3 regions of the Vibrio tarriae genome follow, and region 2 is predicted to be linked to each of the others. Evidence: riboswitches for the same ligand, from Rfam matches in the RefSeq annotation. Region 2 holds a riboswitch; each other region holds the start of a gene.
The links. A riboswitch is a leader RNA that binds a small molecule or an ion and turns the genes downstream of it on or off. The one in region 2 is predicted to bind lysine.
Positions count from the first base shown of each region.

Region 1: another riboswitch for lysine. It lies ahead of CEQ48_RS13105 (Na+/H+ antiporter NhaC family protein); the one in region 2 lies ahead of lysC (lysine-sensitive aspartokinase 3).
Region 3: another riboswitch for lysine. It lies ahead of CEQ48_RS04085 (Na+/H+ antiporter NhaC family protein); the one in region 2 lies ahead of lysC (lysine-sensitive aspartokinase 3).

Region 1 is NZ_CP022353.1:1,635,294-1,640,170, forward strand. It holds gene CEQ48_RS13105 (Na+/H+ antiporter NhaC family protein) at 1-1,525, opposite strand, end outside; lysine riboswitch at 1,641-1,823, opposite strand; gene CEQ48_RS13110 (H-NS family histone-like protein) at 2,221-2,628, shown strand; gene CEQ48_RS13115 (inosine/guanosine kinase) at 2,679-3,983, opposite strand; gene mnmA (tRNA 2-thiouridine(34) synthase MnmA) at 4,248-4,877, shown strand, end outside.
Region 2 is NZ_CP022353.1:2,460,270-2,465,146, reverse strand. It holds gene lysC (lysine-sensitive aspartokinase 3) at 1-1,100, opposite strand, end outside; lysine riboswitch at 1,211-1,388, opposite strand; gene CEQ48_RS16990 (pyridoxal-phosphate-dependent aminotransferase family protein) at 1,564-2,682, shown strand; gene CEQ48_RS16985 (PglL family O-oligosaccharyltransferase) at 2,742-4,529, opposite strand; gene uvrA (excinuclease ABC subunit UvrA) at 4,596-4,877, opposite strand, start outside.
Region 3 is NZ_CP022352.1:793,472-798,348, reverse strand. It holds gene CEQ48_RS04100 (SGNH/GDSL hydrolase family protein) at 1-139, shown strand, start outside; gene CEQ48_RS04095 (hypothetical protein) at 242-508, opposite strand; gene emrD (multidrug efflux MFS transporter EmrD) at 761-1,966, shown strand; lysine riboswitch at 2,119-2,291, shown strand; gene CEQ48_RS04085 (Na+/H+ antiporter NhaC family protein) at 2,370-3,950, shown strand; gene CEQ48_RS04080 (ABC transporter substrate-binding protein) at 4,028-4,877, opposite strand, start outside.

The sequences.
Region 1 (4,877 bases), 820 kb from region 2:
ATGCGGCTGCTAAAGCCAGCCCGAGTGAAGCAAAAATTCCCAGCACCACATAACCAATCGCTGACACTAACGCAACCGCCAACGCGTAAGGCAGTTGAGTCGCAACGTGGTCAATATGATGACAACGTGCTCCCGTCGAAGAGAGAATCGTGGTATCAGAAATTGGCGAGCAGTGATCACCAAATACGGAACCGGCAAGCACCGCACCGAGCATCGGCAGCATAAGTGCGATATCGGTAGCGCCCGCCATATCACCTGCAATCGGCAGCATAATGCCAAAAGTGCCCCATGATGTGCCGGTAGAGAAAGCCATCGCGCCTGACAAGATGAACAGAATGACCGGAAGCCAATGTGGATCAATATTCCCTTGCACTAACGATGAAAGGTAAGCACCCGTCTTCATGTCACCAATCACAGAACCAATTGTCCATGCAAAAATCAGGATCAGAATCGCACCAAACATGGATTTCGCGCCAATCCACAAGGTTTTTACGATTTCAGTCGCCGGCAATTTTTGGCGAAGAACGGTCACAAATGCGATAGCTAGGCCGACTAATCCGCCATACACCAATGAGGTACCGACATTGGTATTTTCAAACGCCCCAAAAATATCAAATGACTTTCCACTTTCTGCTAATGCAGTTGTGCCAGTCCAAATCATCGCGCCAATCGTCGCAACGACTAAAAATACAATCGGCAGCACGAGATCGAGTACTGTACCGCGTTCACTTTCACGAATATCAAGCTCTTCATTGAGCTCGTGAGCCTCTTGTGCGTCTGTACTTGGATCTTCATCAAAACCACGCCCTTGAGAAGCGGCAATTTCATGCTTGCGCATCTGGCCGATATCCATTTGGAACCACACCACCGCAAATACCATCAGCAACGCAAAGATCGCATAGAAGTTCATCGGCACTAAACGCAGATAAGCGCCTAATGCGGAATACTCCTCAATACCGTGCGAAACTAAAATGCCACCGATGATGGTCATGATATACGCGCCCCAACTTGAGGCGGGCATCACCACACACATAGGCGCAGCAGTGGAATCCAGAATGTAAGCCAGTTTGGCACGCGAAACGTAAAAACGATCGGTCACTGGGCGAGAAATTGAACCGACAGCGAGGCTGTTAAAATAGTCGTCAACAAAAATGAATACGCCTAAAAATGCCGCCAGTAATTTAGAGCCACGTTTACTTTTCACCCGGACTTGTGCCCACTGAGCAAAAGCGCGAGTGCCGCCCGACAACGTCAGTAGCGCAGTCATCATACCCAGTAACAGTAAAAAGCCGACAATACTCATATTCCAAGCATTGATCGCGCCCTCTTTGACAAACACGCTACCGACTTGTGTTGCGATATATTGCAACGACTGACCAATAGAATAATCAGCCAGCAGTAAAGCACCTAAAAATATCCCCACGCCAAGAGAAAGGAGTACACGGCGAGTCACAATAGCCAAGCTCAATGCCACCAGAGGTGGTAAAACAGAGAATGGCGAAGAAGCAAAATCGATTAAATTCATGATCTTCCAAAACCAGTAAAAAATGGTTAGAGATCTACTGCAGACAAATCAAGCGACATCATGTCAGCTTAATTTATGTTGAACTAAGCGAAAGGGAAGCGAACACTTCACCCAACCCTACAGTAGCGCTCCATAGTTTAACAACAATATAGACTATGGCAGTGTTACACCTATTGAATGTAACCCCAGCCAACTGCGTTGATGGGCAAGTTGACTTCGGCGACAACGCCTTTTTCCATAATTCATTGGCATCACCCGAATTGTGGATACTCTTCGTAACCGCTCCTCTACGGCGAAAACTTCATCCTAATCAGCCAATTCATTTAGCTCATTTAGTCTGCTTTTCGCATTAGGTGAGATACATTTTACTTAACAAAAATATCAATGCAACTAGCTTTCTGTACGAAAAACAAGTGCCGCCGCTCACAAATCAATCATTTCATTGATACTTATTTCATAAAAAACACCACAATACTTGATATATAGAACTAATATTATTTATCTGTATGATAAGTTTCCTGCAGATGCTTTTATATGCTTCAGCAGTATTCTAAAAAGTAAATCCATTAAATAAATATCATTTTATATTTTTACTTTCTTACTATTTTGACTTAATATTTGCAGCGAAAACTTGTCAGTATAATAAGCTAGGTTTAGTATTAACTCGTTATCCAAATTGTGAACAGGAAATGGTAATGTCGGAAATCACTAAGACTTTATTAAATATTCGTAGCCTACGTGCTTATGCACGCGAACTGACTATTGAGCAACTTGAAGAAGCGTTAGATAAATTAACTACCGTCGTTCAAGAGCGTAAAGAAGCAGAAGCAGAAGAAATTGCTGCTCGTGCAGAGCAAGAAGCGAAATTAGCCGCAATTGCTGAACAAATTGCTAAAGATGGTATCGACCTCGAAGCGCTTATTTCTGCGCTATCAGGCGAAACTAAAACTAAAGCAAAAGGCAAACGTGCACCTCGCCCTGCAAAATACAAGTATATCGACACCAACGGTGAAGAAAAAACTTGGACAGGCCAAGGCCGTACTCCTTCAGTGATCCAAAAAGCACTGGATGAAGGTAAATCTCTGGAAGAATTCGCTCTGTAATTCTGCTAGAAATCCCAAAATAAAAAAGGCTCCCTAAGGAGCCTTTTTTATTATCTTTCCCAATAAGCCTCTTCAAGGCTATCTTCTCGCTCAGGAAGACCACGTGAAAGACGTGGAGAATGTTGGGCCAACACCTCATAACTCGCGCGGTTTGAATATTTACACACTTGAGAAAAAGATGAATAGGTTAAAAACTCATGTTGATGCTTACTTGAGTTAGGTACATTTTCTTTGTGGTATTTATTGGCTGCCATATCGTGTAACAAGGCCGATAATGCTGCATCACCCGCACCATTGGTATTTTTGATCTTCTCTGGTCCGCCCATATACGGTGAAATATGTGAATAAACACGAATAGGATTTATACAACTCTCTTTACGCGCAGGACGGCTAAATTCATAACGGTTAAATTCTGGGACCGATCCCGGTAATAACGGTAATGTGGTTTCACGTTTAGCGGAATCTTCGGTGTAACCCGCCATAAATAAACCCACTGGGCCTGCGGTACAAAGTACTAAATCAACCCAATCTAACGCTTTATCTGAGGCTGCCAGCGGATCGCTTTCTCCTGTTAAAGCTAATGCTTCATCTTCATTCATTGCCACCACAGTGACATGATCACGTAAAAATTCTTGCCAGAATTTCGGATCATCTTGAATAACAAATTTAGTACCTAGGGTTAATACCACAGGCACATCATATTTTTTTGCATATTCAATGGCACGCATTGTTGCTTCCGGCATTGGATCGCCTTCTTTACAACGAACTAAATAAGCCGTGATCACTAATGCAGAAGCACTAGCAAATATTTTTTCAGGAATACTGTCTGGTTGTAATTGGTTCATTTGACCTTCGCTGATCGCGAAAGTACGTTCACCATCTTCGGTAATCAAGGCAAAGCAGCGGCCAATCGCCCCCTCTACACCTTGTAAATAGTTGAGATCCATGCGGCTAGAAGTGTTACACAGATAGCGATAACCGTAACTGCCAATTTTAATATCTTGGCTCATCACACCCAGTAGCGTGGAGCGATCATCCGCAAGCACGGAGTAATTATGCAGCGTATTCCCTATAGTTCCACCTGCATATTCATTGGTAATCAAACGCTGCTCTTTTAATTCGTTGTATAACGCTTCTGCAGCCTGATCATCAATGACCAATGAGTGTCCTTTACTTAAACCATAACGTTCAATCAAATCTGAATCGACTTTGGCCTCTATATCCACTAGGGTTTGATCAATACCGATAATGTGGGTGCGCGACATCTTCTTATTTTCTTGCGCTTGAATGACCAGAGGATCACGCGCGTGAACCGGAAAATAATGCTTAGATTTGCGTTGGCCAGGAAATTTCATAAAGGTTACTTGGGTTCAAGGATGAAAGGAGCGCCGATTCTACCGCGCACCTTTTAGTGCAGCAATAAAGGAAAAAAAAGCAAACGTTTGCACGCTGAGGATTTTATTTCGCGCTCTTCTCTTAGCGCTTGGAGCGCAAGTGATTCAATAGGTTAGCAACATAGCGCTTAGGTTCGGGGAAGTGTGATTAGCGTCTCGGATCTGTCCTCGAAAAATTCTTTCTGTTAGAATCCCCGTCCAAGTTCCTCAAGTGGTAGATAAGTGATGTCTGTAGAGCACAGCGCAAACAGCCAAAAGAAAGTGATTGTCGGTATGTCTGGAGGGGTTGATTCCTCTGTTTCAGCCTATCTTCTCAAGCAACAGGGTTACCAAGTGGAAGGCCTGTTTATGAAAAACTGGGAAGAAGACGATAACGAAGAGTATTGTACTGCGGCAGAAGATCTCGCCGATGCTCAGGCGGTGTGTGACAAACTCGGCATCCCACTGCATACCATTAACTTCGCAGCAGAATACTGGGATAACGTATTTGAATACTTCCTCGCGGAATATAAAGCGGGACGGACTCCTAACCCAGATATTTTGTGTAATAAAGAGATCAAATTTAAAGCCTTCTTAGAATTTGCTGATGAAGTGCTGGATGCGGACTACATTGCCATGGGGCACTATGTGCGTCGCACCTTCCCGCAGAATGGCGAAAAACCGCAAATGCTGCGCGGTTTAGACGGTAATAAAGACCAAAGCTACTTCCTTTATACTCTGAGTCATGAGCAAGTGGCGCGTAGCCTATTCCCCGTGGGTGAACTAGAAAAACCTGAAGTACGCCGCATTGCCGAAGAACAAGGCTTAATTACCGCGAAGAAGAAAGATTCAACCGGTATTTGTTTTATCGGTGAG
Region 2 (4,877 bases):
GGCAATTCTGGTGCACCGCCTGAAGTATCGGTTTTATCCAGTGTCAGTGACACGCTGATTTCTGATGTGGTGATGAGATCGACCGAAATTTTATGCTTGGCGAGAATTTCAAACACTTTGGCGAGGAAACCGTAAGCATGGAACATCTGCGCGCTACGCAGTGTCACCATGGTTTGATTACAGCGTAGTGCAAGTGCGCGATACAGTGGCGCGCTTTCGACTTGTTTACGGATCCAAGTGCCGCCTTTTTCCGGTTCTTTTGATGAGCCAACAAACACGGGAATGCCATGGCGTACCGCTGGAAGCAAGGTGGATGGATGCAAAATCTTGGCACCAAAATTGGCCATTTCTGAGGCTTCGCTAAAGCTTATCTCAGGAATCGGCGCTGCTTTTGGCGCGATACGTGGATCGGTACTGTAGATCCCCGGTACGTCAGTCCAAATTTCCAAGCCACAAGCTTGCACGGCTTCGGCAATCAAAGCGGCTGAATAATCACTGCCGCCGCGGCCTAAAGTGGTGGTATTACCTTGCGCATCAGAGCCGATGAAGCCTTGAGTCACAACGACATATTGCTCACACAGTGGTACCAGTTTCTCTTTGGCTAATTGAGCGATTTCTTTCAATTGAGGTTCGGCGCGACCGTAATGATCGTCAGTGCGTAGCACTTCGCGGATATCAAAACGTACCGCGTCGACACCACGCTCACGCATTAGTTGAGCCAGGATGTAGGTGGAGATGAGCTCACCACAGGCGACGAGATGGTCGGTCAGTTTTTTACTGGATTGAAATGACGCCGCTTCTGCAGCACTGGCCACAGAATCTAGCACGGCTTTGACTTCTTTTTCGACGCGTGTCGGATCGGCGAGCTGGTCGATAATCACATAATGGATATCGGCCAACTGTTGCAAAATGGCTTGGCGGCGTTCAGCTGAGGCCACGCCATTGGCGAGTTCGACCAATAAATTGGTCACCCCAGAGCAGGCGCTGCTGACCACTAAGCGTGTTTGTGGATTGTTTTCGATAATGGCCGAACAACGGCTCATGGCTTCAAAGTTGGCGACACTAGTACCACCAAATTTGGCGACGTTAAATGTGCTCACGGCAATTCTCCCAGACTTCCTGAAAAACGAGTTGTTGGTAACCCAACGTCCAATGTTGTGAAGAGAGTGTTTTTTATAGAGCAAAATAGAGGAGTGACTATAGAAAGATTTCCCTCAGAAGCTCTTCATCAGATTCGAGCTGATGACAGTTGAAGGGATTCAGCCCGTTCAACCGATAAACCAAAGCCACAACTTTGATTCACCTCGGCACTACTCCCCCTGAATGTTCTGTATTGGAGTTGAGGCTCCACAAAACATCTGCCTGGGCAGTGCTCCTCTTCTGCTAGATAGCTCACACATTGAACGGTGTTGGCGAAATCTTGTCAACGACAAAATGTTCTAAAAGTGCAAATAAAAATGACATTAGTGTGACAAGGATTAACACTCTGGACATAGGTCGAATTGTTGCTGCTACTGAATTGCATTAGGCTAGTGGTTCTGGTCGCCACAACAAGGAGTCGTTATGACAATTCGCAGTTTTATTCCCCCTCATCGGATCTTGATGGGCCCTGGGCCTTCGGCTATTTCCCCTCAAGTTCTGCAAGCGCTGAGCCGCCCAACGCTTGGTCATCTTGATCCACTGTTTATCGGTATGATGGATGAGCTGAAACAGCTCTTGAAATATGCCTTCCAAACTGAAAACGAATTCACGATTGCCGTTTCTGCGCCGGGTAGTGCGGGTATGGAAGCTTGTTTTGTTAACCTCGTCGAGCCGGGCGATAAAGTGATTGTTTGCCGCAATGGGGTGTTTGGTGAGCGGATGCGCGATAACGCTGTGCGTTGTGGGGCCGAAGTTGTGGTGGTTGATGATGAATGGGGTTGCCCAGTCAGCGTTGAAAAAGTGCAAGCCGCGATAGATGAGCATCCGGATGCGAAAATACTGGCTTTTGTACAAGCAGAAACATCAACCGGAGCCTTAAGTGACGCGCAAGCGTTAGGTGCTCTAGCGAAGCAGCATGGTTTGTTGACGATTGTCGATGCGGTGACGTCGCTTGGCGGCGTTCCCCTGCTGGTGGATGAGTGGCACCTGGATGCGGTGTATTCTGGCAGCCAAAAATGCCTCTCTTGTGTGCCGGGATTGGCTCCGTTGACGTTTTCACCTCGTGCAATTGAGAAGATTCAATCACGAAAAACACCGATTCAAAGCTGGTTCTTGGATCAAAGCTTGGTATTAGGTTATTGGAGTGGCGCAGGTAAGCGTAGTTATCACCATACCGCTCCGGTTAATAGTTTGTACGCGCTGCACGAAGCGTTACTGCTTTTGCAACAAGAAGGTTTAGAGCACGCGTGGCAGCGCCATCGTGTGATGCATGAGAAGCTCAAACAAGGGTTAGAGCAACTCGGCTTTCAATTTGTGGTGGCAGAGCCCTATCGGTTACCGCAGTTGAATGCGATTTATGTACCAGAAGGCATTGATGAAGCCAAAGTGCGCAGCCATTTACTCAATGAATACAATTTGGAAATTGGCGCGGGGCTTGGGGCATTAGCCGGCAAAGCGTGGCGCATTGGGGTTATGGGCTATGGCGCGCGTTCAGAAAATATCGCGCTGTGTTTGCGAGCGCTCGAAGAGTCGCTGCGTTAATGCAAAGCGGAGTGAAGTAGAAATCAGGGTGGCTTAGGCCACCCTGATTCGATCTGAGATTAAGGTGTTGCCGCTGAGGGGGCTTGTTCTGCGCCGGATGTGGTGCTTGTTGCCTTTGCGGGCGCTTGGTATTGGACGGTACTGAAATCCTGATTGGGGAACAGAAATTCCGCTTCAGTACGAATTTGCTGGGCGCGACTCGTATCTCCCAAGCCTTGGTAGGCCAAAATCAGGTTGGTATAGAAGGCTGGGCGTGGCTTGTGTTGAATCACCTGTAATGACCAATCCACATACGGTTGGATCAGTTCTGCTTTTTGTTCATACAGTCCGAGTTCTAGGTAGGTGCTGTAGATGTCCCAATCGAATCGATCTTGCCACACTAAGGGATTGGTGACTTGTTTAAGTAATTCGGGATCTCTCGGCTTCGATTTTTCAAATTGAGTGAGTACATAATTGGTGTGTAAAGCTGTGCCCATATACAAAATGGTGACAATCGGTAATACCAAGCTATTAATACGTAGTAGGGATTTACTCAGCCCACTGAAACGGACGATACGATAACGTGCAACCCGCTGATCGACCCAGTAGATCAAAATAATAAACGTGATCCAGTGAATGGCGGAGTGGTAAAACGGATACTCCAATTGAGCATGCAACGTGATAGGAACGAACAGCGCCAGCATGGCTAAACGGGTGCCTCGTTTGGCGGCATAAATGCGCAAAGTGCAGAAGCAAGCGGCAAGTAATATTCCCAACACGGGCAGCAAACCGCCCTCAACCCCCCAGTACAAGATCTCATTATGCGGATGATCCATCGCCGCAAGCCCTGCGGGATAGGTGTTGTTCAACTGATGTTGACGAGCGGTATAAAGTAAATATTGCGCTTCAAATTTACCGTATCCATAACCGGTAAAGGGTTTTTCGATGATCATGTCAACTGCTTGTGGAAAGGTGTAGCGGCGTGGGCTTTCGAGATCTGCTTTATTCGCCACAAACCCAGAGGTTTCTTGACTATACATCGCTGCAACTCCGGCGCAGACACCAACCACAATGGCTAACACCCAGAGGCTAAAACGTTGGCGTGATGCAAATCGACGAAGATATGGCGCAACGAGAATAATGCTAAGTAAGCTGGCTATCCATCCTGTGCGTGAGGCAAGCACCACCAAAAGAGGGGAGGTAAGTAGTGGCGTGAGATAAAGAATGCCAATTTTACTTAAGGGCGAATCATATTTTTCTGGTTGTCTTGCCAGTAAATAACCAGAAAGCACTAATCCGGTTGCAAGAAAACTTGCCATGACATTCGGTTGTTGAAAAATACCATAAGGACGGTTGGCGAGGGTGTCATACCCAAACGGGTTTCCCAGATCTAACCAAAAATATTGGATAAGACCCATGATGGCTTCGATTACTGTAGCCAGCAGAATAAACCACAGTAAACGTTGTTTATGTTTATTGCTAAACCGAAATTGTTGCAACATCACAAACAAGCAGAATCCTGCCCATAAGCCAATCAGTCGACTTGTGGCATTGAGCCAATCTGCATTCGCATACACCAGTGGCAGAGTTAGCAAAGTACAACTGATCCAAAGGCCAATGGTGAGCTTTGAGTAACGTAGGGCTTGATTGTTGGCAAGCTGATACAGACCCACTGCGAGTGTGATGCTTAGAGCTATCCAAGTGGTGTTATTAAAGGAGAGTGCTAACCCCGCCCCACCGGGATTGGGCATGAAGAAATGCATGGCCAGCAGATACAACACTGCCAATGAAAAAAGAAAGGGTTTATTGAGAGGAATGCTCGGCGCGTGAGGCTCTAACCGGGTTCCACTTAATAGCAACGTTGCCATGCAGCTCACCTTAAAAAAACGAAACCAGCGCAGAGTTCGCTGGTTTCGATACTTTAGCCTTTTTTTCTAATTCAACAAAGGCTTGAGGAAGCGTGCGGTGTGTGAAGCTTCGATCTGCGCCACATCTTCCGGTGTCCCTTCTGCAATAATAAGGCCACCACCTTGGCCACCTTCTGGGCCTAGGTCGACAATCCAGTCGGCTGTTTTGATCACATCTAAGTTATGTTCGATCACTACGACCGTGTTGCCGTGATCGCGTAGGCGATGCAACACGGTAAGCAGTTGTTGAATATCGTGGAAGTGTAGCCCTGTGGTAGGCTCGTCCAGAATATACAAGGTTTTTCCAGT
Region 3 (4,877 bases), on a different replicon from region 2:
TCACTCGCTTTCTGCAGAGTGTGCTAAGCAAGGCTCAGATCGCTTTGTATTCTGGGAGGTCACTCATCCAACGACGGCAACCCATCACTATATTGCAGAACAGATTTTGGCTACCGAAATGGCACAATTTCCACTCTAGAATCCTGCGGACTCTTAAGGGTAGAGCAAAAACTCTATCCTTAATTCTTCAGTAAAATAAACACCAGCTTAGATGAGAGTGAACATTGCAACACACGGCCACTCATCGCTGATTTAACATCACAAATTGCAACAGTTGGGGCAACAAGCAACCAACACAGAACAACATGCTCTGCCATTGCGCTCGCTTTGTCGCCAGCAAGAGCGGAGACATAAAGAACAGCACCACCAACACTGGTAATAAGCTGATGTTACCAAGCCAGCCTAGCAATAGCGTCAGTATGATTAATCCAATCAATAACCCATAAGGGAGTTTTAATTTAAATCCAAGCAAGCTCATGAAAAGCAGCGGTACAGCAAGTGACATCATGTTTACAACATCTTTATGATATTAATTCTCATTTATCATAGTCTGACTTGAGTTTGGGTTCAAGGTACAATAAAACCAAAATAATCATTAGAAAAAATAATCCAAATCATAGATATTTATCGTGAACAAAACAGCAATAATCGTTTGCTAGATAAGGCTTACAGCAATAACATCTCGCGCCGAGAGCTAAGCTCTCTCAAGTTTTTTCATTAGATGATTTTAATAAGATATTGTTTTTATCTGGAGATAACGATGTCTGCCTCGCTTTCTGTTGCAAAACTGACCTTCTTTATCGCTATTCTGGCCGCTGTCGGCCAAGCGACACAAACTATGTATGTGCCTTCTATTGGTTACATGGCGCAAGAGTTTTTGGTTTCGCCGGCGGCGCTGCAAGCCGTGATGGCGTGCTACCTGATCCCATACGGTTTGTCGCAATTTGTCTACGGCACCCTTTCTGATCGTATTGGTCGCAAACCGATCATTATTGCTGGATTGGCAATCTACATTATCGGTTCTTTGATTGCGCTGTTCGCCCATCAGTATTCATGGTTTTTGGTCGGTAGCTTTGTACAAGGTCTTGGGATTGGCTGTGGTGGCGCGATGTCTCGTACGCTCTCTCGCGACTGTTTCGACGGGGCTGAGCTGCATAAAGTCAACAGCTTAATCAGTATGTGCCTGATTTTCTCACCTCTGGTTGCGCCGGTCTTAGGGGGCTACTTAACCGAAAGTTTTGGCTGGCGTTCAAGCTATTTGTTCTTGTCTCTATTTGCGATTGCCGTGGTGATTACCATGATGACCAGCATGGTGGAAACGCTACCTGCGGCTGCGCGTAAAAAAGAGCCCGTACTGCGCAGTTATCATTATGTGCTGTCAGATCGCCGCTTCCAAGGTTACTTAATCTGTCTTGTCGCAACCTTTGCAGGCTTAGCCGTGTTTGAAGCGGCAGCAGGAGTATTATTAGGCGGTGTATTGGGCCTACCTGCGACTACCGTAAGCTTATTGTTTGTGTTACCCATACCCGGTTATTTGGCGGGCGCTTGGCTCTCTAACGTGATTGCTCGCCACTGGCGTGAAAAAACCGCCATGCGCATCGGTTTGCTCGCCATCCTCACCGGTTCTCTGGTGATTATGTTGCCCGGTTTGCTTGGCCTGACAACCGCATGGTCCTTAATTGGCGGCGCAACGATTTACTTCTTAGGGGCTGGCATTTTATTCCCGGCCGCCACCACTGGTGCACTCTCTCCTTTCCCTTATCACGCAGGGACTGGCGGTGCGATTTTAGGTGGAATGCAAAACTTAGGGGCAGGTCTGGCTACGCTGTTCGCCGCCATGTTCCCAGCATCCGATCAACTACCACTCGGCATTATCATGCTTCTGATGTCGGTACTGGCGTTGTGGGGGCTCAAACGCGTTTACACCAAACAACCACCTTCAGATGAGATGCCTATTGCGATCTGATGAGAGAAAATTCTGACCCTTTAGCGAATATACCGGACGAGATCAATTTCACTGCAGAAATGGGGAAATTAAATCTTGTCGTCACCTGAAAAGGCAGTAATATACGTTGCGTGTCACAGTTTTTGAGCAAAGCTCTCCAACTGGCACAAGTTCCTTTAAGTAGAGGCGCGCTGTTCATGAGTCGCCAGTCGTAGGTTGACCCCGATGATGACTGGTTAAAGGGTACAGCGCCGAAGTGATCGTTGCGTCATCAACGTTCGCTGGGCCAGCATTGAACAAATGCCGGACTGCCATAGTGTGTTGTCTATGGAGCGCTACCTTGAAGGATAAGAAGTGTTATTTCGCTGAAATGTGTTTTTTATCCTGCTGGTAGATCTCCACCTGAAAAGGTGATGTGAGATCCATGAATTTAGCCCCTTATTCTGACTCGATTTACTCGGTCATCCCACCGCTACTCGCAGTGCTGCTCGCGATTACCACACGCCGAGTATTACTCTCTTTAGGCGCTGGCATTGCCGCTGGCGCTGTCATGCTTAACCATTTTTCACCTCTAAGCACACTACAGTACTTGTTTGGAAAGATCAGCGGCTTATTCTGGGCGGAAGGTGCAGCCAACAGCGATAACATCAATATGCTGCTGTTTATGCTGCTGCTGGGTGGTTTGATAAGCTTAATGACCGCCTCAGGCGCAACGCGTGCTTTCGCGGTGTGGGCAGAGCGCAAATGTAAAGATCGCCGCAGTGCAAAAGCTCTGACAGGGTTAATGGTATTTGCCTTTTTCATCGATGACTTTTTCCATAGCCTGTCTGTAGGCGCAATTTGCCGCCCGGTGACGGATCGCTTCCAAATCTCGCGCGCGAAACTCGCCTATTTGCTCGACTCTACAGCAGCCCCCGTGTGTGTGATTACGCCGATTTCCTCTTGGGGCGCTTACATTATCGCTCTCATTGGCGGCATTTTAGCAGCACACGAAATGACGGAAATCAGTGCGATTTCAGCATTTGTACAGATGATCCCGATGAACCTGTACGCAGTGTTTACCCTGCTTATGGTGCTCGCGGTGATTTTCCTGCCGATGGATATTGGCCCCATGCGCCAACACGAAGCGTGGGCTCGTGAAGGTAAATTGTGGGACGAAAGCAAAGGCCGCCCTGCGGGCTTAGATATGGAAGGCGGAGAAACCGCTCGCGGCACCATGATCGATATGGTGTTGCCCATCGCAGCACTGACCATCACCACCTTGATTTTCATGATCCAAACCGGTAACGCCGTCTTAGCCGCTAACGGTGAGGCTTTCTCTTTGATTGGCGCACTCGAAAATACCAATGTGGCGCAATCACTGGTTTATGCGGCGTTGTGTAGCTTGGCCGTCTCGATTGTCCTGTCACTGCGCTTAAAACTTTCGGTGCAAACATGGATCTCCACCGCACCAAAAGGTGTTATGGCGATGATGCCAGCGATCATCATTCTGCTATTTGCTTGGACGATAGGTGGTGTGGTGCGTGATCTGCAAACCGGCATTTATCTCGCGTCCCTGACTCAAGGCAATTTGCCAGTTGAACTGCTACCCGCGTTGGTGTTTGTTCTGTCTTGTTTAATGGCATTCGCTACTGGCACCAGTTGGGGCACCTTCGGCATTATGCTGCCACTCGCGGGTGATATTGCTGCTGCATCAGACATCAGCCTGATGCTACCAACCCTCTCTGCCGTATTAGCAGGCGCTGTGTTTGGCGATCACGCCTCACCAATTTCCAGCACCAGTATCTTGTCCGCCACTGGCGCGGGTAGTCATCATATTGACCATGTGGTGACTCAACTTCCTTACGCCATCAGCGCAGCAATGGGGGCATTACTAGGTTATTTGGCAATGGGCTTATTGCACTCTGTTTGGGCAGGTTTGGCAGCCAGCAGCGTATGGTTTGTACTGTTTTGCGCCTTTAATCTACGCCAAAAACGTTGGCAGCAAGAGCCAGTTGAAGCTTAAATTCTCTTTCACACCGCCCTTTATGGGCGGTGTTGTTTTCTATAACTCACCTTGGATTCATAGGCTAAGTACAGCGCTTATTCATCGATAGGTGTCCAATCTTTCGGCGGCGTTAAACCCCAGCGTGCAAACTCATCTGGCTGATAAAGGCCTCGCCCTTGACGGTTGATCTGGATCGGAATGTATTTGGCGGGTTCTTGTTTATCCAAAATACGCGTCGCCAGTTCCGCGGCCATTTTTCCTTGTTCTAATCCAAATAACACCACCCCACCCGCTGCTTTACCTTTGCCGATGGAGAAATCCCAAAAGCCAAACAACGGCAGTTGAGAATGTTGATTCGTCCAACTCAAAATGTTTTCTGGTGGAACATGTAGCCCATCAGTATTGACAAGAGTTTGATACAAACCAACCACAATAGCTCCAAAGCTTTCTTGATTGGCATACTCAACAGCATGCCTCCACTCTTGCTCACTCTTAATAGAGCGGATGTCCGCCTCTATCCCCAAGTTCTCCTTAATCAGCTTGTATTGATCTTGCATATAATCCAAGGCAATTTTTGAGGTATTACCTGAGTCAAACAACACCAAAACACGCCGTTTATCTTTCGGTAACAAACGGCCGATTTCAGCCATATTTTTGACAAATAAGGGTTGCTCTAAAATGCCCGTTACTTGCGCAATCCCCGAATATTCATCCAGCAACTCTCTAGGATTTGAGTTAATCCCTAGAAAAACAATCGAGATGGGCTCGTTATACAGTTTGGGCAGCAGATAATAGAGCGCGTTGTCATCACCCAAGACCACCAAGTCAGGTTTCAATCGCTGATAAGCTTGAAATGCACGATCGGCAGCCGCGCTGTATTCTCGAGCGGGAATCCGTTTCGTATCCATTTCAAAAAAGTGTAATTGATGTTGGGCGTTAATCCCC